DNA from 2 places in the Pristimantibacillus sp. Z349TD_6 genome. Region 1 is predicted to be linked to the other one. Evidence: a T-box and tRNA genes for the amino acid it is inferred to sense, from the RefSeq annotation. Region 1 holds a T-box; the other holds one or more tRNA genes.
The links. A T-box is a leader RNA that pairs with one kind of tRNA and senses whether it is charged. The one in region 1 lies ahead of AC0VYE_RS16180 (arginine--tRNA ligase), so its partner is inferred to be a tRNA-Arg.
Positions count from the first base shown of each region.

Region 2: it has a tRNA-Arg gene. The T-box ahead of AC0VYE_RS16180 (arginine--tRNA ligase) is inferred to sense a tRNA for this amino acid. The anticodon was not compared.

Region 1 covers NZ_CM149662.1:3,744,885-3,756,651, reverse strand. The annotation lists gene AC0VYE_RS16185 (heavy metal translocating P-type ATPase) at 1-872, opposite strand, end outside; gene AC0VYE_RS16180 (arginine--tRNA ligase) at 968-2,839, opposite strand; T-box leader at 2,886-3,122, opposite strand; gene AC0VYE_RS16175 (hypothetical protein) at 3,199-3,735, opposite strand; gene AC0VYE_RS16170 (VOC family protein) at 3,857-4,222, shown strand; gene AC0VYE_RS16165 (S-layer homology domain-containing protein) at 4,311-4,727, opposite strand; gene AC0VYE_RS16160 (hypothetical protein) at 4,839-5,243, opposite strand; gene map (type I methionyl aminopeptidase) at 5,696-6,442, opposite strand; gene AC0VYE_RS16150 (aminoglycoside phosphotransferase family protein) at 6,639-7,565, opposite strand; gene AC0VYE_RS16145 (rhodanese-like domain-containing protein) at 7,737-8,048, opposite strand; gene AC0VYE_RS16140 (CHAP domain-containing protein) at 8,155-9,231, opposite strand; gene AC0VYE_RS16135 (VWA domain-containing protein) at 9,264-11,767, opposite strand, start outside.
Region 2 covers NZ_CM149662.1:7,173,709-7,185,475, reverse strand. The annotation lists rRNA gene AC0VYE_RS31105 (23S ribosomal RNA) at 1-1,199, shown strand, start outside; tRNA gene AC0VYE_RS31100 (tRNA-Asn) at 1,362-1,437, shown strand; tRNA gene AC0VYE_RS31095 (tRNA-Thr) at 1,442-1,517, shown strand; tRNA gene AC0VYE_RS31090 (tRNA-Glu) at 1,558-1,632, shown strand; tRNA gene AC0VYE_RS31085 (tRNA-Val) at 1,664-1,739, shown strand; tRNA gene AC0VYE_RS31080 (tRNA-Gln) at 1,749-1,823, shown strand; tRNA gene AC0VYE_RS31075 (tRNA-Lys) at 1,834-1,909, shown strand; tRNA gene AC0VYE_RS31070 (tRNA-Leu) at 1,927-2,009, shown strand; tRNA gene AC0VYE_RS31065 (tRNA-Leu) at 2,109-2,191, shown strand; gene AC0VYE_RS31060 (GNAT family N-acetyltransferase) at 2,249-2,425, opposite strand; gene AC0VYE_RS31055 (hypothetical protein) at 2,425-2,607, opposite strand; gene AC0VYE_RS31050 (phosphodiester glycosidase family protein) at 2,972-5,431, shown strand; gene AC0VYE_RS31045 (ABC transporter ATP-binding protein) at 5,671-6,528, shown strand; tRNA gene AC0VYE_RS31040 (tRNA-Gly) at 6,941-7,015, shown strand; tRNA gene AC0VYE_RS31035 (tRNA-Arg) at 7,024-7,100, shown strand; tRNA gene AC0VYE_RS31030 (tRNA-Pro) at 7,135-7,211, shown strand; tRNA gene AC0VYE_RS31025 (tRNA-Gly) at 7,226-7,299, shown strand; gene AC0VYE_RS31020 (hypothetical protein) at 8,007-8,174, opposite strand; gene AC0VYE_RS31015 (hypothetical protein) at 8,331-8,489, shown strand; gene AC0VYE_RS31010 (choice-of-anchor I family protein) at 9,918-11,767, shown strand, end outside.

The DNA of each region.
Region 1 (11,767 bases):
TTGGTTGCGGAGTGACCGCCGCATACAATGCCATCGACCGGAATCGTTTCACCAGCCTGTACGATAACAATATCGCCCGCTCTAACAAATTCGGTCTGAATATGTAACACTTCACCTGCCCGTTCAACAGCCGCCGTCTGACTTTGCAGCTTGCCGAAGCCGTCCGATCCGCGCTGCGCACGCAGCGAGGCGGAAACTTCAATGTATTTACCCAGCAGGACAGCTGTGATTACGACAGCAGAAGTTTCAAAATACAATGGCGGTGCATGAGCAGCCACCTCTGAGAGCGGCCGAAACAAGCCGTTCTGAAATACCACATAATGGCTGTACAAATAAGCGGCTGTCGTTCCAATGACAACAAGCACATCCATATTGGCGCTTCGCTCGCGTACCGCATGATATGCACCGAAATAAAAAGGCAAGCCTATAACGAATTGAATAATCGTCGCAAGGATGAGCTGCAGCCATGGAATAGTGAGCCAAGCTGGCAAATAATCAAGCATCGGCCTTAAAAATGGCAAATGCTGCATCATCCCGGTTAATAGCGGCAACGTAAGCACTGCTGAAGCAATGAGTCGCAGCTTCAAAATACGATGTTCCTTGTGCAAGCCTTCTTTAGCTGTCTCATTAAGCATCGCTTCAAAACCTAATTGCTTGACACGCTCAGCAATTTGTTTCGCTCCGAGCCGCTCAGGCTTAAACTGCACCCAAGCGGTGCGAAGCGGAAAGCTGACGGCAGCCATTTGAACACCATCCATTTTGCTGACTGCTTTCTCTATTCTTGCCGCACAAGCTGAACAGCTCATGCCCTGAACCGCAAAATCTATCGTAAGGTCGCTATCCTCTACCTGATTATCATGTACCTGCTCCATTTGCAGCACCCGCCCTTCGTTCATCGCTGTTAATGCCTGTACCTCTGCGTTAAACTATATGACGGGCAAGCCAATTGCATGATTGGAACATCTGTTTACATTCTATTTGGCGCTGGAAGCCCCAGTATGTGAAGTGCATCCTGCATCGTTTGCTTATAACGCTCGGTAAGCCAAATACGCAAGCTTTTCGCTGAGCCTTCAGCCTTCAAAATAGGACATGTAGCGTAGAAATGGTTAAACAATGCGGAAAGCTCATATACATACGTACAAAGCTGATTAGGTGACAGCTCCAAAGCGGCAGTTTCCAGCGTTTCTGGCCAATAAGCTAATTGTCTCAGCAATGAATGCTCTTGCATCTCAAGATCGCTAATTTCAGCTAGAGCTTGTGGGTTAAACTCAGTGTCGCCTGCTCTCTTCAAAATACTGCTGGAGCGAGCATACGTATACATCAGATAAACACCTGTATTGCCGGATATTTCGGTTGCTTGATCAAGATCAAACACAACCTCTGTTTGCAAATGAAAACGAAGCAAGTAATAACGAATCGATGCTGCTGCTATCGTACGACTTGCCAAGCCGCCTTTACGGGATCTTTTTGCGTCTATGATTTGTTCCATTCTTACTAAGAAATCCGCTATTTTTATGCCGATTCCTTGCCTGCCTGACATCGCATACGCATGCTTGCCATCTGACGTATCGATACCTAAACCATTTGCCGTATTAGGGCTTAATGCGACAACACCATAACTGACATGCTTTAACTGCTCTGCTTGCTCCTGAAAACCTAAAGCGAGCAATGCTTGTTTAACCATAGCCTGCGGATACTCTTGGCGCTGATCAATTACATTTATGACCATATCCGCATGACCGATTTTTTTCCTTACACCGCTCGTATGCGTTGACCACAGGCCATCAGAAAACTTCTGGTAACGGAAATCGTTATCTAGCAATCCAAACTTCCACAGATGGTAAGCAATATCTTTAGCCGTATAAGTCAAAATTCCGTTTGAGCGAACGAGCACTTTATCTGCGTGGAAATCCGATTGTTCCTCTTGTTCTCCGTTTTCATCAGAATGCTTCAGCACATAACAGCCCTTCAGCTTCCCTTCTGTTTCCTTGCGGAATATTCCCGTTGACTGCAGCAGTTCAAACGCGCGAGCCCAGAAGCCTTCACGCACAATATTGCTTTCCCATACCAGAACATCATACGTGATGCCAAACTGCTTCATTTCCTCGACATGCTCGCGTACAATTCTTTCTGCGACCAACAAGCCCATCCATGCTAAATTCGAATGCCCTTCTTCCAGCTCTGCAAGAACCTTGGTACGTTGTTCAAGCAATTCTGGCTGCTCTTTATAAGCTCGATTAATGCTTGAATACGTATCCCAGCAAAAATCTCCAAAACGCTCATAAGGCAGCACCGTCTTTGTCTGAAGAATGCCTACCACCGTATCCGCTAATTGGTTGCCTAGATCATCAATGTAGTTGTGCACCTCAACCTGATGCCCCGTCCTTCTCAGCATTCGCGCAATCGTATCGCCTACGCAGGAATTACGTAAATGACCAATATGCGCTGATTTATTTGGATTGATAGATGTATGCTCAACAAGCACTTTTTTGTTAACTGTCGTTTTCTGCGAAGATAGCTGATCTGTATTGACTGCCCACCAAGTCCAATTCACATAAAAGTTAAGAAACCCAGGTGAAGCAATTTCAATCCTTTTTATGGATGAGGAAAGACTTGGATGCTTGATTAATTTTTGTTTGAAGTCGTCTGCAATCAATGAAGGCGCACGTTTTAAAAGCCTAGCAAGCTGCATCGCAATATTGCTGCTATAATCGCCATGCGCTAAGTTAACGGGATGCTCGACCGCAATTTTGAGATTTTCAGGTCGCTCTGTACGTCCCTCTTCCAGCATGCCTAGCGTTATTTCTTCAATTGCTCCAATAATCAGCTTATGAATCATTGTAATTCCTCCTATTATCAAAATAAAAAAGGCCCCCGTCTCTAAAATAAGAGACGAGAGCCATAAAGATCCCGTGGTACCACTCTAAGTGCCAAGCCTGATAAGCAGCTTGACCCCTCATTTTCGTAACGGTCATTGACCGGATTTGCCTACTAAGTAACTTCGTTCGTTTCGGCAAACCATTTCATGGGCCCGCTTCATCTAAGACATCCGTACCGGCTTCCACTAATCCGGCTCGCTGCAACTATCGGTCCTAGACTACTGTCCCAATCGCTAATGTTGTTATTTCTAACTCATATGCTTAGAAGTATTTATACAGGAAGTGTATGGCGGTGTCAAGTCTCGCTGCATTTTTCGAACTATAACTTCCATTTGTTCAACGGTTCATCATCCCACACTTGCACTTCGATGTATCTTTCTGGTCCTCTTTCTCCCTTGGCATTCCATTCTTGTGGCAATCCAAATTCTCTTATTACTTCAAAGATCTCGTTCATAGTATAGAGCTGACCTCGATAAGGCTTTCTGTCTTGGAACCTCATCGTTGGAAACAAATCTCCATAAGTAAAACTAATCGTATTTGACTCGAAATTCGAAATTGGAACTTGCAGTACTTTACCTGCTGGATACCATTCTAAGAGCCATGGACATTCCCCGAGAGTCATATAATGGGGAAACTTCCGAATGGGCATACCGCCTTTATCTATAAATAAATCTCTTGCTTTTAATTCGAGACTCCGTCGAATTTTCAGATAATCCGCGGACCGTTTGCTGGCGAAGCCTTTATTTTGAACAATGATTTCGTTTAAAACACGATCTGCTTCCTCTGGATTTAAGTCTGATAAATTGCGGAATGGACCCGTCGATTCATCATAGTAGTGATACAAGAATTCAAGCATGCCTACATTCCCCCCAATCCATAAAAAGTATAATACTGCTAATGGTTGCTTTTCAATATGGAAAATAGCAGAATCTTTTATAGAACATATGTTCCTGTTAATAACAAAGGAGTTGGACCTGATGTTTAAGAAACTAGAGTGCGTTTGCATTCACACGATCGAAATTGAGAAATCTCTTGCCTTTTACACTGCGATGGGTCTAACAGAAAGCTGGAAAATAGAACGAGCATTAGAGGATGGGTTTGTTTGGAAAATTATCGGTCTAAAATTTCCAATGAAGGACAGCTCTGAACTTGTTCTTAGCAATCATCCTGACAACAAATTTACTGAAGTTGAAATTCTGGTTGAAGATGTCCGTGAAGCACACAACGAGTTAAGCAAAAATGAAGAAATTCAATGGATTAGAACACCCTTTGCTACGGAGTCTGGGCATGTCGCTGTATTCGAAGCCCCTGATGGCAACGTTTTCGTTCTAGTTGGAAAATAAACCAAAAGCCGTTAAGAAGAGTTGTATATGGGCGGCCCCCGAATGGGTCCAGCACTCATATCCCAACAAACATCTTATCGGCTCTTTTTTAACTCATTTCTAATAGAAATTCATAGAAGTTATTTCGTAAATTTTTCAGCAACTGATATAAAATAACAGCTGCTTGTGCACGGCTTGCCGTTTGATTTGGTGCAAAGCTGCCATTGCCCATGCCATTAATTGTACTTATATTCTTAAGTACTTCAAGCTTCCTATCCTCAGAAATACCTGCCGTTTTCGCAGCTTGTACTTGCTCAGCAGAAATTTTGAAAGCGACCTGCTTCGCCTTATCCACGGCTTTAGCCTGGAATTTCAACAATCCAGCTTTAGCACTCGAAATAGCAGCTTTCTCTACTTTGCTCTCAAACAGTTCCACTGCTGCAATTAAGACTGCTATGGCTTCATTCACAGATTCACAGTTTACAAGGGATGAGTTCCACCCAACGTAGTCAGCAATTATCCGCACAAAAAAGACCCTTATCTCACAAATGAGAAAAAAAGGTTTAACCATTATTATCATTACGTTTAATTAAAAATTGTAAATACGGAACCTGCACATTTGAGAGTTCAACAAGTTTTACATGCACTTTTGTTCATTTTCTGCAACTCCATTATTATCAATGGTTAACTTCGTGCTCCCAGAAAGGGATTCAGTATAACCGCAAGCAACAGTCTCCTTCGTCATTCCCCTGTCATCGGTATATTTCAAGTATACGGCACCTTCACCTGTTAATTTCAATTGCGGTTTTATTCGAACCGTGTCGCCAGCTTTAATTATTTTTGCATAGCTATGCTTTTCAAGGCTTGAAATAATTCCAGTTTCAACCGAAACGATATCATAATCTGATTGATTATTAATCGTCACAGAGAAGCTCTGCAGCATTCCGAAATTGTCAGTATTTGTTCTAAGCCAGTTGAATAAAAAAATGACAAGCAGCAAAGAGAAAACACCCAATAACATATATCCCATTTTTTTGCTCAATATGGCTCATCCCTCTCTTCAAGATGTTCATCTGAATATCGATGCGTTTATCCGAAATATGCATGAAGCCTCACTTCTACCAGATATGTAATAAGACACTCTTTCTATTAAAAAAGTAACCTGTCATTAAAAAATGTTTCAAAAGAAGGGTGTTCCAAAAAGTTAACTTCGGAATCCATAACCAAGTTTTACATATATTAATGATCGAAAAAAGAACCTTTATTTCCACTTTCACAGTGATTTGGAAGGTTCTTTCTGCATCGATAAAAGTCCGCTCACTCACGCCCTTTTAGGGACAGTTTCTAAACTTAGAATTTTGTTCTACAAAATAAAAAAGCCTGTGACCCGTTGTTCCACTAGAAACAAACAGGCACGCAGGCCAAGTACAATGAAATTTATAGTAGTGGCCTTTAGGCCATATTAATTTGCTATAGTCTGTTCATTTATTACATCTATTGCTCGGTTAAAATAATCGGACCATTTTCTGTAATAGCAAGCGTGTGCTCGTATTGCGCAGATAAACCGCCATCGATCGTTCTAGCCGTCCATCCGTCTTCATCGATTTTGCTGTGGTATTTCCCAGTATTAAGCATAGGCTCAATTGTCAAAACCATCCCGGCTTTTAGACGTGTACCACGATTCGGCGGGCCATAATGAGGCACTTGAGGCTCCTCATGCATTTTCTGACCAATTCCGTGACCTATAAAATCTCTTACAACCGAGAAGCCTTGTGCTTCAGCAAAAACTTGAATCGCGTGAGATATGTCGCCGATTCTGTTTCCCACTACAGCCTGCTCTATCCCTTTATACATGGATTCCTTTGTCACATCAAGCAGCTTTTGCGATGTTTCCGATATATTGCCGACTGCATAAGACCAAGCGGAATCTGCTAACCAACCGTCTAGGTTGACTACCATATCAATGGTTACGATATCACCATCGACTAATGCCCGCTCACTTGGAAAACCGTGGCATATTACATCATTAACTGAGGCGCATGTTGCAAAAGGGTAGCCGTGATATCCTTTTTGTTCAGGAGTTGCTCCATTCTTTTGCAAAAAAGCTTCGACAAATTTATCAATCTCTAATGTCGTTTTGCCTGCTTGAATAAATGTGCGCAGCTCCCTATGGCAAGCAGCTAAAATTTCACCAGCTTTTTTCATCTTTGCTATTTCTTCATTCGTCTTGATAACAATCATTTCAATCACCCAATCCTTTACTTCATGGACAATGATGCCTGAAGTATTTTTCTAAAAAACAATGTGATTCTAAGGATACCTCAAATGGTGATAAAAATATATCCAAACTGCACAAAAACCGTCAGCATGTTGTCAGTTGCGTGTTCTCATTATATGTGCAAATGTCTCTGCGTGTGTAGAGAGGCATTCTAATGATTTACCCTTTAGGGAGAGATAGCAGCTTATCGCGAAGCTCGATATAAGCATGATCCCAGCCCATTTTCGCAAAAAAACGAAGACCGTCCAGACCTTTAAAGTATCGTGCTCCAATAAGCCGTTCTTTAAAGTTTTCAATTGGTTTGCCTAAATGCTCATAATGAACACGGAATGCTTCGCCCAAATCTATACCAGGTACTGCTTCTTCTATCGTCGCTATATCGATCATAAAGTCCCCGTAGATGAACCCTGCATCTATAATTCCGGTAATGCTGCTGCCATCAGAAATAATATTCCACTCATGACAATCATTATGAACAAAATGTCTATGCGCTCCGTTATAGCTGCAAAATGCCATCAGCCTCGAATATATCTCTTCAAAAACATCACGCTCTAAACAGGTCTTCTGATACAGCTCATGCCAGTTTTCCCAAAAGGTTCCCTCCTGATTCTCTGCAAAAAACGCTGCTACAAATGACTCCCAATCCGCATATTGACCATTTTTTCCGTCGACGACCGGGCCATATCCTGTTGTTTGTCCTAATTGAACCTGATTCATCTTGGAAATGACATGAACCAAATCGGGGACAACGGCCATTTTTTGCTCGGCCTGCAAATCCGCCAGTACGATTCCAAGCTTTCGCTCTGAAATACAATAGGAGAAATGCCGCTCTTCACCGATACCACAAACTTTCGGATAAGGCAGCTCTTGTGAAGAAAGCAGATTTGAAATCGTCTCTTCCTGCAGAAATGATTCCTTGGATGAATTGAAGCGTATCACATATGGTTCATTTGCCCATTCGAAGAAAAAAACGCTGCTGAAATTACCGCCCTCATTAGCCTTAATATGGCTTGCTTCGCTTCCAAAGTGACGCTGCAGCACCGTATTCACTTCTTGAATCGATACGCTCGGTTTCGTGTGCGACATAATCAAGCCCCCCTATAATTCGGATTAAATATAGCTTGATTTCGTTAATCGCAGCAAGAGAAACAATAGATATATTCATTTGATACTTTTACCTCAGGTGATCTATTCCTTCATTCGAATATGCAAATAAAAAAAGCCCGCAATGGGCTTTTTTAGAAACCTATTATTCTATTATTCTCCAGTAGCTACTTCGCCTTGCCATTGAAGCATGCCGCCAGCTACGTTTACAACTTTATAACCTTGAGATTCGAGGTAATCACAAGCTTTCCCGCTGCGGCCGCCGCTGCGACAAATAATAATGATATCTTCTTCCCCTTGCTGAAACTCATCAATCCGCTCTTGGAGCACCGAAAGCGGGATGCTGCGTGCTTCTTTAATATGGCCTTCTTGCCACTCCTCTGTTTCACGAACATCAACTAGATTTAAGGTTTTACCTTCCTTCAACTGGCTCTCTAACTCGGCTGTCGTAATCTCTGAGTACATGTTACCCATCCCTTCAAGCGCTGCATTTAAATTTTCATTTACAAGCATTGTAACGCTATGGCCAGCTCATGTCTATCTTGATTAACCTACTTAATCATTAATAGCATTAAGTAATTGGAATGTACTCGCCGCACCATTCATACTGGTAGTCATTGCTTATCCGTATGTATCCCAGTATAAAGCGTTGTCTCTCCCTGTAAAAAACATCTGAGTAGTTATGATTGTCTCGATTACCCTCGGCTACGAGTATCTGAGTATCCTCGCGACTCAAAATAATGCCAATATGATCATGAGGCTCATCAGATAGCAGCTTATCGTAAATGACGTTATCGCCTCGCTGAGGTGTAAATCCATTCTGCCCATCCTTATAAAAAAAACCGGTTTCAGGCAGTTGTGCCCATTCCAGCCAAGCAGCTACACCCGCGAAACGACAAACACCATTCGGGTAACGAATGGGGAGACGAAAGCCGGCTAATTTGCAGCAATAATAAACAAATGCAGCGCACCAGCTATTTTTCAACACTTTATGGATATCAGAGTCCGGCCAATATCGGCATATTTCTCTATACCTTTCATCGCCAGGCACGCCAATAATATCTTTACCCGCAAGCGACTCTGCGATGTCAGCAAGCAGCTCGCGCGTAGTTGAACGCTCATCCGTCCCGCCAGTATCACAGTTTATTAACGCTCCAACAAAACTTGCAGGAATCATAAGTTCATTTAATACCTTTTCAAGCCTATTTTTCCCGTCCTGACCAAAACAATGATTTGGCTGGTGAAGATACAATTGCAATAAATAGGCGTCCTTTAAAATTTCTTCATACGGCCCTTGGCTTCTGCTTCTGTCTTCATAATAAAAGATCGCTCTAAGAATTGTATTTTGCTCTTCCTTCGTAAACAGATCCAAATCCCGAATAAAAGGTCGTACGGACTCCGCACTGTTAAGACCAGAAAACTCACTAATACCGGTTTTGTAATCATAATATCGATGAAGCAATGCTGCGATTGAAGCGAGCTCGGCATCCTGTCCTCTTTTCATTGCCAACATGGAGGCCAAGCTAGCAACGCCGAATAGATGAATAGACGCTTCTTGTTTTTTTGCCTCATTATTGATTGATGAAATCAATTCTTGGACAAAAAAACGAATACTTTCCATTCGGTGCTCTTTTTTTATTGTGTTCAATTGGGCACCTCCTCCGCATTAATAGTAGTATACTAACGCTTCTTTCTGTTTTTCGCTGCAAGCAGACGATTGATCGTGGCTCCGTTATCTGCTTTGCCTTGCATATTAGCTCGACTCGAATCTAGTTCTCTTGCAACACGGGGATCATTTTCTTGCGCGCGCTCCACCTCTTTGGTTGGCACTTGTAAGCTCGTGTTCCTTGCAATAGAAACGTTCACTTTTTTCTCATCGTCTCGTTTGCCCGAAGCCTCTCCCGATTGACCTTTTTCTTCACGATTTCGTGGAGGGTTATCTCCGCTATAAAAACGGACTGCTTCTGACTTTCTTTCCTTTAAACGACTCACAGAGCTTGACGAATGGTCACTTAAAGCTCTTTCGTTATCTCGCTCGATTGATAATTTCATTTTTCTACGAATTGTTTGGATAAGCAGCTGAAAGCCACGATTCCATGAAATAGACAATCTGCGAATGGCGATATCAAGCAGCCATAGCAGCAGTGCTGCCACGAGAAGGCTATGTGTCCAGTTATAAACTTGCCGTGTACGATCAGGTTCAAATTGGAAGGCTTGCTTTGGGTCTGTTGGATCTAAAATTCTTCCAGTAGTTGTGGCGGCCACCTGTTCAAGCAGCTTTAATCCATCCTGATTTGCGATTCGATATTCTGGCGAATAAGGGATCACAAATCCTGCCGTATTCCCATTTTGAATAGACGAATGACTATCCCCTTGGCCAATCTGCGCCAAATAAACACCGGGTTCAGTAACCGTTAGCTTCGTTTCAAATTCACCAGGTGCCACTGGCATTAACCGCTTCCGTTCGCTTTCTCCCTCTTGATTCAGGATGCCTGCGGAAAGCTTGCTGTCAGCCCCTACTCCCTCCGCCTGTGAATGAACGGTTAGCTTTGCTTCATTACCAATCACTTGTGCAGTAATGGAATAGGGTGCACGCTCAAACTGGGGAAACGTCCATTTTACCCAATCAACGAAAACTTTAGGAAGTTCCGCCCATTGCACCCATTGGCTTGACCATTTTCCGCTTAAATCGCTTGTCCATGCAACTGCCCTTCCAGAACCATAAGACCAACGTGCGAGAAGTGGATCGCCTTCGGGTGTCCATAATGCAATCTCAGCTGTTTTTTTCGGCGTAGTTGCTATATAGGCATGGATTGCAGGCAATCCATTGCGCCAAAGGGAAGACCACTCTCCTGCTTTACCGATACTTGGGGTGAAGGTTTGCTCCACGACGTACGTTCTAGACATCATCACGGTCTCTCGGCTAAAAATAGCGGGAAGCGTGCTTTCGTCTTTCGTAAAGTAATACCGTCCTTTGGCATTTTTCGCCAACTGCTCAAGCAGTTTTTGATCGGCACCTTCTCCTACAGCAACTGTCGACAGCGTCATTTTTTTCTCATTCATTGCATCTGTAATCGTATTGTAGTTGGCATTCGTTGAAGATTGACCATCCGTCAGCAAAATCATGTGCTTGCGCTGTGCGTCAAGCTTATTTAAACCTTCATAACCTTCATTCAGCGCTGAAAATATTTCGGTGCCTCCTTCAGGCTGAATGCTTTGGATTTGATCAAGGACAGCTTGGCGATCAGTAAGCTTCGTCGGCTTTACAACCCACCAAGGCGAAGAATCAAACGCAACTACTCCTACTGTATCTGTATCTCGCAGCAGCTCAATCGTTCGCATGGCAGCTTCTTTCGCAAGGTCAAGCTTGCCATCCGACATGCTTCCAGATCGATCAATGACGAGTACAAGTCCTAGCGATGGAATTTGTTTTCTTCCTTGCAAGTCCATATATACGGGCAACGCACGCTCAACTGGCGTTTTGAAATAACCGCCAAGCCCAAAGCTTTCGTCACCTCCGACCATCATCAAGCCTACCCCATAATCGCTAACGGCTTTTGCAATCCATTCCATCGGCTTCTCCGCTATTCGCGCAGCGGATACATTATTCAAAATAATGCTGTCATATGCTGCATATTGTGCTAGCTCGACCGACAATTGCTCTGGCATGATCGTCTCGTAACGGATGACGGAAGCTTGCAGCGCAGCTTCTATGTTAGCTGAGGAGTCCTGGACGCCTTCCACAATTAATACATTTGGTGGACCACTTACCCGGCTAAAGGCATGTGCTGTATTATTTGCCGGCTGTTCATCGCCTGCCGTAAATATTTCAGCTCTAAAACGGTGAAAGCCCGGGTCCAGTGCAACACTTTGCAGCGAATAACGATTTCCGCCTCTTTCAAGCTGAATATCCGATACAGAAAGCTCAGTATCATCTGCAAAAAGTCGCAGCTGCGCCTGACCCGCAAATGTACTGTTAATGGCAATCTCAAAGGTAAAGGTCTCCCCTTGCTTAAGAGCTGCCGGTACATTCAGTTCTTCAATCGAGGTGTCCGTTACAACCGAAGTGTTGATATGGACCACATCGACTGAAATACCTGCATTTTTGAGCATACGTGCTTGTCGAAGCACATCACCTGTAGTTTCTGCACCATCAGAGAGCAGAACAATACGTCCTCCGCCTT
Region 2 (11,767 bases), 3.4 Mb from region 1:
GACCCCGTAACTTCGGGAGAAGGGGTGCCTCGGTAGGGTGAATAGCCCGAGGGGGCCGCAGTGAAAAGGCCCAAGCGACTGTTTAGCAAAAACACAGGTCTGTGCGAAGCCGTAAGGCGAAGTATACGGGCTGACGCCTGCCCGGTGCTGGAAGGTTAAGGGGAGCGGTTAGGGGTAACCCGAAGCTGTGAACCGAAGCCCCAGTAAACGGCGGCCGTAACTATAACGGTCCTAAGGTAGCGAAATTCCTTGTCAGGTAAATTCTGACCCGCACGAATGGCGTAACGACTTGGGCGCTGTCTCAACGAGAGATCCGGTGAAATTTTAATACCTGTGAAGATGCAGGTTACCCGCGACAAGACGGAAAGACCCCATGGAGCTTTACTGTAACTTGATATTGAACTTTGGTACGATCTGTACAGGATAGGTGGGAGCCTTTGAAGCATGAGCGCCAGCTTGTGTGGAGGCAACGTTGGGATACCACCCTGATCGTATCGGAGTTCTAACCTAGAACCGTGAAACCGGTTCGGGGACCGTGTCAGGTGGACAGTTTGACTGGGGCGGTCGCCTCCTAAAATGTAACGGAGGCGCCCAAAGGTTCCCTCAGAATGGTTGGAAATCATTCGAAGAGTGCAAAGGCATAAGGGAGCTTGACTGCGAGACCTACAAGTCGAGCAGGTACGAAAGTAGGGCTTAGTGATCCGGTGGTACCGAATGGAAGGGCCATCGCTCAACGGATAAAAGCTACCCTGGGGATAACAGGCTTATCTCCCCCAAGAGTCCACATCGACGGGGAGGTTTGGCACCTCGATGTCGGCTCATCGCATCCTGGGGCTGAAGTAGGTCCCAAGGGTTGGGCTGTTCGCCCATTAAAGCGGTACGCGAGCTGGGTTCAGAACGTCGTGAGACAGTTCGGTCCCTATCTGTCGCGGGCGCAGGAAATTTGAGAGGAGCTGTCCTTAGTACGAGAGGACCGGGATGGACGTACCGCTGGTGTACCAGTTGTTCCGCCAGGAGCACCGCTGGGTAGCCAAGTACGGACGGGATAAGCGCTGAAAGCATCTAAGCGTGAAGCCCCCCTCAAGATGAGATTTCCCAGTATGTAAGACCCCTTGAAGACGACGAGGTTGATAGGTTCGGGGTGGAAGCACAGCAATGTGTGTAGCTGACGAATACTAATCGGTCGAGGGCTTATCCTAAACACGTTTACTGTGACCCATACATCCGGTAGACAGCAGCATAAAAGGCTTCAGCAAGCCTAATCTTTCGTATCCAGTTTTCAAGGCGCAATACGCCTTGATATTCAACCGTGCCTATTTTGAAGTTGAAGCTTTAATAACATTCAACTCAAAATACAATGTTCCCTGATAGCTCAGTTGGTAGAGCACTCGACTGTTAATCGAGTTGTCACAGGTTCGAGTCCTGTTCGGGGAGCCATTATGCTCTCATAGCTCAGTAGGTAGAGTGCATCCATGGTAAGGATGAGGTCACCGGTTCGAATCCGGTTGAGAGCTCCAGAAAACTTTCAACTGTAAGGACAAGCATCAATTTTAGCATGGCCCGTTGGTCAAGTGGTTAAGACACCTCCCTTTCACGGAGGTAACAGGGGTTCGAGTCCCCTACGGGTCACCAAATTATTTTTACAAATGGCGCCTTTATCCTTGGACGCTTAGCTCAGCTGGGAGAGCATCTGCCTTACAAGCAGAGGGTCGGCGGTTCGATCCCGTCAGCGTCCACCATATCGCTATTGGGGATTAGCCAAGCGGTAAGGCAACGGACTTTGACTCCGTCATTCTCAGGTTCGATCCCTGAATCCCCAGCCACTTATACTATGAGTCATTAGCTCAGTTGGTAGAGCACCTGACTTTTAATCAGGGTGTCGTAGGTTCGAATCCTACATGACTCACCATTTTTTATCTCACATGCGCGCGTATGGCGGAATTGGCAGACGCACTAGACTTAGGATCTAGCGGGCGACCGTGGGGGTTCAAGTCCCTCTACGCGCACCATCTTTAACACCCTTCATAGGGAAGCACTCTGTATGTCAACAGAGTAATGTAGGTGGAAGCCCTGCAAAACATGGTTAAGCTTCAAAGAATCACATATATGCGCGTATGGCGGAATTGGCAGACGCACTAGACTTAGGATCTAGCGGGCGACCGTGGGGGTTCAAGTCCCTCTACGCGCACCATACCATGAAGAAACCCTTGGCGAACAAGGGTTTTTTGCTGTTTATATATGTGTAATATTAATCGAAAAGCCCCGAATGATCATTAAAGCTGTATAGCGCTTGTTCAGCACCATATCTTTGCAGCTTATACTCTAATCGCATGCCTACCTTCTCAAGGAGCCTGCAGGAGGCAGTATTTGCTGTTTGTGTCTCAGCGATTACTTTGCCTAGCTTTAATTCATGAATTGCGTACATTAATAATTGACCGACTCCTTCGTTGAAGAGCGCTCTAAAGCATCTAGAAACTTATTTAGATGATATTCCTCTGGTACAGCTCCGCCTAAGTATTTTCTAACCTCATCACTCGAATATATCCTTTGCATGTATTTGAAATCTGATTGTTGTAATGGGTCCAGCTTGCATCTAGTGGTTTGCATATTGATATTAATCCTCCATTTTATGCTTATTAAGTACAGCTTGTACAAAACTTGATCTACCTCGGAAACAAGGTGATCCTGCTCAATTGGATGGGGTTAAAAATGTACAAGGTTAATCGTTGTGAGGATAAATAGTAAATGGGTTTAGTGTTTCATATGAAGAAATAGTAATACCATTAGTAGATTTGTATACTTGGTTTTTGTGATCGTAACATAGAGACTTACAGGATGCCAACTTATTACTCAATAGAATTTGAGAGTTATTTTATCCATATAATCCCTTCATTTTTAGAATAAACCTGTCGATATAGTTCATTGGGACTAGCTGGAATCTACACATAAGAAGGAGAAGGAGATCAGTCATATGCAGCAAAAGATGAAAAAATGGCTTGTTAGAGTAGTAGCTATTCTGCTTATTATAGTGTTGAATGTGAGCTACACAGGAAGCGAATCATTAGGTGGTAAGGGAGCCTATGGGGGTTCCTCCGTTTCTGCGGCAGAATCGAAGAATGAGACAAAAACGGTTGCTTCTAATGCGAAGGGTTCTACTGCCAGCAAAGCAGAAATCGAGTACTGGCGATACAAAGCAGAGGGTACTCTATATCCTCCGATTGTTATGCCGAGCGGAAAGATGCTGGTTGTAACGAATAATGGATGGTTATCCCTATTAGATAATGGCGGAAAAGAGTTAAAAAGAATAAACACATATTCGAAATTATCTGCTCCAGCCGTAAATGGAAAAGGACAAATATTTACTGCAGGAACTGGTGCTAGGCTTTATCAATACGATGAAGGTGGCAATGGCGGTCAGAAAGGTATTTATTATTTTAAAGGGAAAAAGGAGCAATTAGAGCCATCTGGCATGGTGACGGATGGGGAAGGTACTCCTTATTTCGCATATCAGCATGCTGTTTTATCGCTGAGCAGTGAGGGAGAGCAGGAGGTTGCTCTGCTACCAGAGGGCGTCTCAGTTATGGAACTGGCCGCAGGTAAGCGCGGCGTCTATGTACTGGGCAGCAATGGCGTGTTGTATGCCGTGCGCGGCAATGCAGTTGTATGGGAAGCGTCGCTTGAGCAGACGCTGCTTGGGGCGAAGCTGATCGCAGGCGACGTGAGCGGCGGCGTCATGCTGCTTGCGGGCAAAGCTATCGCTGCGTATGAAGAGGACGGTAAAGTCCGCTTCACTCGCGAGCTTGCGGCAGCGCCCGCAGGCGGTTGGACGTCTCCGGTGCTCGTGCCCGGAGACAAAGGTACTGTCGTTGCCGCGGAGCGCAGCGGCAACGGCGTAGCTGCGTTCCGCCTCGCAGACGGGGCGGAACTATGGCGCATTAGCGCCAGCGGGGCGGGCGGCTTCGGCCCCGCGGCGCTTGCGCCGGATCTTGGCGTCGGCACGGTGCTGGCCGGCGGCCGTTCCGGCGCTGTGTACGCGATCGACGGCTCTGCCGGGTCGATCTTGTACACCTACGGCGGTCACACCGCGGTTCCCGCGAGCGGTGTGGCGCCGCAGGGCAGCGGACGCTTCGTATATGCGTCCGCTAGTACATTAATCGCAGCGGGGCCAGTTCGCACCGTTGCGATCACCTATGCAGCAGCGGCGGCGGTTAAGCTGCCGCTGGATACACGGCTCCTGCTCACGGACAAGCTGAAGCTGTCCGATCCAGTCGCTGTCAGCTATCGCTCCGACAATCCAGCGATCGTTCGCATCAATGAGAAAAGCGTGGTAACCCCGGTTTCAGCCGGATCAGCTAATCTTTATGTCGATGTTACAGCTAGCGGCTACAAAGGCCAGCTGAAGCTTCCTATTCAGGTTACAGCCTCTACCTTGAACCTAAAGGTGAAGCATGAATCCAAGAAGGTTGTGGCAGCAGGCCAGTCGTTTACGGTTCAAACCGTTACCATTCCAAAGGGAATGCCGGTTACTGCAGGCCTGGCAAGCCGTAAAATAGGCGTCGTTCAGTCGCTTCAATCGATTGCTAGTGATTACCGTGCAGACGCAGCGATTAACGGAACCTATTTTGAGGCTTATGGCGGCATTCCGGAGCCATATGGAACGGTAATTGTAGACGGCAATGTGGAGCATATAGGCAATACAGGGACAGCGATTGGTTTTACATGGGACGGCAAAGTAGTTATGGATACGCTGCGCGTCAAAATTTTAGGTGGAACAGACGGTTCTTTTAAGTCGCCTAACAACTGGTATGCGTATTTTATAAATCGAACACCTGCAGCAGGCGCATCGTCAGCTATCATGTTCACGCCAAAGCGTGGTGCTAAGCTTGGATTTGCACAAGGCACCTCAGTAACGGTCAGTAAGGGTGTCGTGACTAAAATAAGCAAAAAAGAGAATGTCGGCATTCCAGCAGATGGATATGTTCTCGTTTATACAGGTTCTGAGGAGAAGCTAGCCTCACGCTTTAAGGTGGGGACGAAGGTTGATTATAAGATCGAAATGACCAACCTCTCGAAAAGTCCGATTGCTTGGTCTCGCGTTCATACCGCCATTGGTGCAGGACCAAGACTAGTGAAGGATGGGAAACCGGCAGTTAATCCAGCTGGGGAAGGGTTTAGCAGCTCCAAAATATTGACCGATGCAGCTGGCAGAAGCGGCATTCTTGTCAAAAAGGACGGGACTGTTGTCATAGCTACTGTCTCCAAAGCAACGATAAAACAGTGGAGTCAAATCATGATTCAGCTTGGCGCTGAGCAGGCGATGAATTTGGACGGAGGAGCATCCTCTGGCATGTACGCGCAAGGAAAACTCATTACCACGCCTGGAAGACTAATAAGCAATGGTCTTGTATTTGGCACGAAGCTAAAGTGGTAACGTATGTAAAATGATAAAAGCTAGCCGTCCCAACCTGTTGGGCGGCTTTTCTATTTAAATAGGGCTCTATTTTTATCGATATGAATAATTGCTATTTATATTATCATTGACTTTTTTTGTGAGAAACATTATCATTAGAAAATAAATGATAATCGTTATCAATATTCGTTACTTATTGAAATATAAATATAAAATGATAAGGTGTCTGCCTCAGGCAGCGGAAGGAGCGTGCATGTTCAATGATTCGTTTAACGACCTCTAGTCTTGATATTGCTTATGATGACCGTCTAATCGTTGAGAATTTAAACATTGCTATACCTCAAGGGAAAATCACGGCGCTAGTAGGAGCTAACGGCTCTGGTAAATCAACGATTTTGAAAACAATGGCCCGTATTATGAATCCCTCGAAGGGCAGTGTACTTCTGGACGGGAAGTCCATTCACAAGCAATCGACGAAGGAAGTAGCGAAGCAATTGGCAATTTTGCCGCAAAATCCAACCGCTCCGGACGGACTCACAGTAGCCGAGCTTGTCTCTTATGGTCGTTTTCCATACCAGAAGGGCTTCGGATCGATGACTAAGGATGACCGCAGTATCGTGCAGTGGGCAATCGAAGCGACAGGTATGACTGATTTTGCCGATCGTCCGGTTGATCATCTATCGGGCGGACAACGTCAACGTGCATGGATTGCAATGTCTCTTGCACAGGAAACGGATATTTTATTCCTTGACGAGCCTACAACTTTCCTGGATATGGCACATCAGCTTGAGGTACTTCACTTGCTTCAAAAGCTGAACGCAGCTAATAATCGCACAGTAGTCATGGTCGTTCATGATTTGAATCACGCGACACGTTACGCTCATCATATGATCGCAATTAAAACGGGTGTCGTTGTAGGCGAAGGTACGCCTGCAGAAGTTATGACACCGGATATTATGCGCGAAGTGTTTAACATTGAGGCAGATATCGTGCCTGATCCGCGTACAGGCGTTCCTCTTTGCTTGCCATATGCACTAGCCGGCCAGCCTGCTGCTGATAAAGTGGCATTGATTAACCGTGCACAGTCAGAGAGACCATTGGCTGCTGCTGGAGCATAGTAACTAATATGAATGCCGTAAACCGCGTTTCCTTTGGAAATGCGGTTTTTTGTTCTTTTAGATAAGCCATGTGTAGTATATTGAGCTTAGAAGCGAGTGGGTGGGAAGTGAACCGTTTATATTTGTTATTTATAAAATGTAATCCATTAGAGCTAAACAATCGGAAGGAGTAAACCGGGTAATAAGATATAACGTCATTTAAGCTGATTTTTATGATTGGATTTATGAAGTCTAAAAGCACATATTTCCGCGCCATATAAGGTTTTGCAGCCATATTAGAACATTGTTTTTTAAAGGATTTAAAATAATTTAAAACTTTTTTTAAAAAACAGTTGCTTTTTGTTTTCAGGGGTGATATATTATTACTTGTCGCCGCGATGATAAACGAAACGAACGGCCGACAGAAATACATGCGGAAGTGGCTCAGCGGTAGAGCATCGCCTTGCCAAGGCGAGGGTCGCGGGTTCGATTCCCGTCTTCCGCTCCATAAATTGTGCGGCCTTAGCTCAGCTGGATAGAGCGTTTGACTACGAATCAAAAGGCCAGGAGTTCGAATCTCTTAGGCCGCGCCATTTTCCCAACATTAGACGCAATTCATTTACACTTCGGGACGTAGCTCAGCTTGGTAGAGCACCTGGTTTGGGACCAGGGGGTCGCATGTTCAAATCGTGTCGTCCCGACCATAATCTTTTTCTTTGCGGGTGTAGTTCAATGGTAGAACTTTAGCCTTCCAAGCTAATAGCGTGGGTTCGATTCCCATCACCCGCTCCAACTATTTAAACCCGAAAGCCTTGCGCAGCAAGGCTTTTTTTGTTTTTGTTGATTTAATAAAAAAGAAACCTTTCCTTATCTTGGGGCATATTCTGGGGCGAATTTTTAACTATTGAGTTAAGTGATTAAAACCGATCAACTGACCCACGACTAATCATCTTTAATTCGTGCATTGATGTATTTTCCGCTGTTCCGATTTTGGTGTGACAGAGGTTTTCCTATGTTAACTTCAGATTTTCACCACTCCCACGCGGCAGCACTGCCATTATACGCCTTAGATCAAGCAGATGGATTTTAGGAGCTCTCGCTTGCTTAGAAACCTTCTCTAGCCCATAGAGGGGAGGGCGGATAATAATTCACACCTTCTAACCATGAAAGACATATCGCTTAGTACCGCCTTGCGTGGTCTTACCTAACATTAATTCCATTCTAGTCGGAAGCGTCTTAGAGACTCCCTGTACTAAACAAGTGTACATAGGCTAATCAAATATCCATTTGTATAGTCGGAAAATTAGCCGAGGGAGGTATATCCATACTTCAAAAAATACTTCCAAGCTGTAAAAGAAAGTATCTACCTTATTATTACGAGTTCTGCGCCTCATTAAATCATTCTCCTTTATTGGCATTAGATGAATTGGAGAAATATAGCTACTCTTCGATATATCGATTCGATTGTGACCACGTTTAAATTCTAATAAACATATTGCTTATTTTTTGGTCAGCCAATTAATTAAATATAAGACCCCAAATGCAGTGCCCAAAACTAAAATCTTCTCTACAATGTTTTTCCAATGTAGCTCGTCTCCGGCTTCATTCATGCTAAGAAAAAACAGAGCCACAAGAATGATCGGGGCATATAGGAATGTTTTTTTCATTCGTAATGACCTCATTCTTTCTTTATTTACAAATATTTCTACGAAATATATTAATCTAAGTTTCAATGACAGTGAAGATAAAAACATTTAAACCTATTCTTGAAATATCAAGTTATGATTAAAAACGTCTAACGGATAGGCTTAGAAGCGTTATTTATGCAGCAAAGTAATTTATATAAAACGCTTAAGAATAATGTGCTAAATCAACAAAGTGCAATAAATTATATTATTGATGTAGAAGCTCGAGAAATCATAGAATACCTTTACAGTTACTTAATAGACTTGGCTGCTGAGTGGAAATGGAAAATAGAGTGAGTTAACTATCATATATTAAAAGGTGTCATATATTTCTAAGCACCTAATGCGGAAGTTGAAGGTTTAAAGTGGGGGTTTGGTGGATTGGTGCAGGCGCACGTATTCAAAGCTAAAAGCGAGGGTTCTCTTCTCTTAAAACTTCCAAGTAAGAGCTGCAACGGACATGAGATACCTTATTTGCCGAAATTCGGTCCTTTTATAAAACTAACGGACATAGGATCTCTTATTTAGTTTAAGGATGCTTAATTTGGCTACTTTTAGAGCAATTAACGCATTCTATGTCCGTTAGATCCACGTAACGAGCTTAAAATATCGAAATAGCGGATTTCATGTCCGTTAGGGTTAAAGGTTAAACATGAACAGCATAAGAGCAGACTCCAATTTTGATCCGAAAATATTATTTTTGTAAACATAAATAAGCGTATCAAACAGAAACTAGATGTCTTATAAGTGGTGCTTCCAGCATTGTGTAGAATTAACGGACATGAGATACCTTATTTGACGAAATTCCGTGCTTTTACAGATCTAACGGACATAGGATCTCTTATTTAGCCTCAGGATACTTAATTTGGCTGCTTTTTAAGCAAATAACGTATCCTATGTCCGTTAGGTCCACGTAACGAGCTTAAAATATCGAAATAGCGTATTTCATGTCCGTTAGGACTGAACATGAACAGCATAAGAGCAAACTCCAATGTTGAGCCAAAAGTATTATTTATGTAAACATAAATAAACGCATCAATACAGAAACCAGATGCCTTATAAGCGACGATTCCAACCTTGTGTTGAATTAACGGACATGAGATACCTTATTTGCTGAAATTCGGTCCTTTTGTAGAACTACGGACATAGGATCTCTTATTTAGTTTCAGGAAGCTTAATTTGGCTACTTTTCAAGCTATTAACGCATCCTATGTCCGTTAGATCCACGTAATGAGCTTGAATTCTTGAAATAGCGGATTTCATCTCCGTTAGGGTTAGAGGTTAAATATGAAAAACGTAACAGTAGATTCCAATGTTGAGTGTCGAAAATATTATATGTGTAAAGATAAATAAACATATCAATCAAAACATCCCATCTGGAAGCTCTCAGCGGGCTGTTTTGTTTGCCCATACACTAAAAAAGTTAAACATGTGCTTTGACGAGGTTTGGAATGGTTTACCAAGTGTTTAATCAAGTAGTTACAAAGCGTTTTATCAAACGTTTTATCTAGAACCGTGCGTTATGCCAAGAACCAAACGTTTTATCTAGAACCATGCGCTTTGCCAATAACCAAACACCCCACCAAAAACCAAGCGCTTTGCCAATAACCAAACACCCCACCAAAAACCAAGCGCTTTACAAAAGCTTCATGGAACATTAATCATTATGAAATAAAAACTCTCTACAATTCTAGTTAACATAATAGATATGGGAGTGAGTGAAACTTGAAGATCTATAGTAAAAGGTTAATATCATTATTATTAGCTACGGAAATTACGGCCAGCATGGTGCTGGCAGGCGGGCCAGTCATGGCTGCCGGATCACCGCTATCAGGGACGCCTTACGCAGTAGACAGCGCCTATAATGTAGCCACCCCACACATTGTCATTAATCAAGTATATGGCGGTGGATTGGATGAGGATACTGAAATACTGTTATCTCATGGATTTATTGAGCTTTATAATCCGACGGATAGTGATGTCAATCTTGCTGGTTGGTCGCTGCAATATGCGGATCGGGGCTCTAGTGCGACGACAGGTGCTACTAAGGCTTGGGAAAAGCTTAATTTGACCGGGACGATTAAAGCACATTCTTCTTTTCTAATAACAGGAGCTTCTACACGTGCTGCAAAACCTAAGGTAGATCTCTCTGCAAAAGGCGACCTTACTTGGGAGCGTTTCATTAACAATAAAGGGATGAAGGTTGCTCTCATGAGCAATCAAACTTTACTGACTGATCCTAATCCTTTTGACACTAAGCCAGACGGCTATGTAGATATGGTAGGTACAGGAAGCAATGATAAGGATAGCAATATCGACGGATATGAGACTGCATTCCCTACGGGCTCAGCAGAAGGCACATCGAAGAAAAAGTCCATTCGCCGCAGCAACTTCTTAGATACAGACAATAATAAAGCGGATTTCAAACAAGTCGATTATGAGTTAGCTACAGGCGATGCATTACTAGCAGCAATACCTCGCAGCGGTGCTGACGGCGCATGGGGGCCGGGTGTTGTTCAGCCGCTAGCCATTACTACAGCGTCTCTTGCTGATGGCTTTGTTGGATCTCCATACTCTGTGGTTATACAAGCTACTGGAGGAAATACGCCATATACCTTTACTGCAACAGGCTTGCCAGAAGGACTTAGCCTTGCGTCAAATGGTGCTTTAACGGGGACACCGACCAAGGCGGTATCAAATACTAATGTGACTATTACAGCGACTGACAGCACGGCAGGTACGCCAGTTAGCATAGTTAAGTCGTTTGCGTTTACTATTCAATCCAGTATAGCGCCAGCAACTCATGTTCTAATTAATGAAGTATATGGCGGCGGCGGGAAAATTAATAAAGATACTCCTCCAGCAGCATCTCCATACCTGTATGATTTTGTAGAACTCTACAATCCGACTGCTTCGCCAATATCGCTTGCAGGATATCATTTAAGATACAGCAATAAAGGTGCTACAACGATACAAGGCTATGATTTTGAAGAAGGTGCGGTTATTGCTCCTCATGATTATTACCTCGTTCGCCTTGAAGCAACTTGGGGCAATACGAGCGATAAAAATTACGGAGATCCTTACCTGGCTGATGCATATGCAAGCACGAAAGAGCAATCTATCGGCATGTCTGATGTGGATGGCTCAGTGGAATTATTTCAAGGAGTGTACTCTACTTCGGCAGTTGTTGATGTGGTAGGCTTCGGTGCGGTTCAAACTAAACTGCATGAAGGCACATCTGTAGGGAATGGAGCTTCACTGCCAGCGGCTGTTAAAGGCGTGCGCCGTATCAACTTCCAAGATTCCAACAACAATGCTGCTGATTTTGCAGTAGTGGATCCATCGCCTACGCGAGGTGGGAAAACAGAAGGAACCGTTGATGTCATTCCTGATTTTGTGAAGCTTATCGGCTCACTCCAGAAGAATACAACAGACAAAGCGGTAACGGTTGAAGGTTTAGTTACAACTCCGTCCGTTAAATCGGATAACAGCCAAGCAAACGCAGTGCGTTATGTACAATCGTTCACGGGCGCAATTGCTGTTGAAGGCATGGACCCAACCATCCCGGTAGGTGC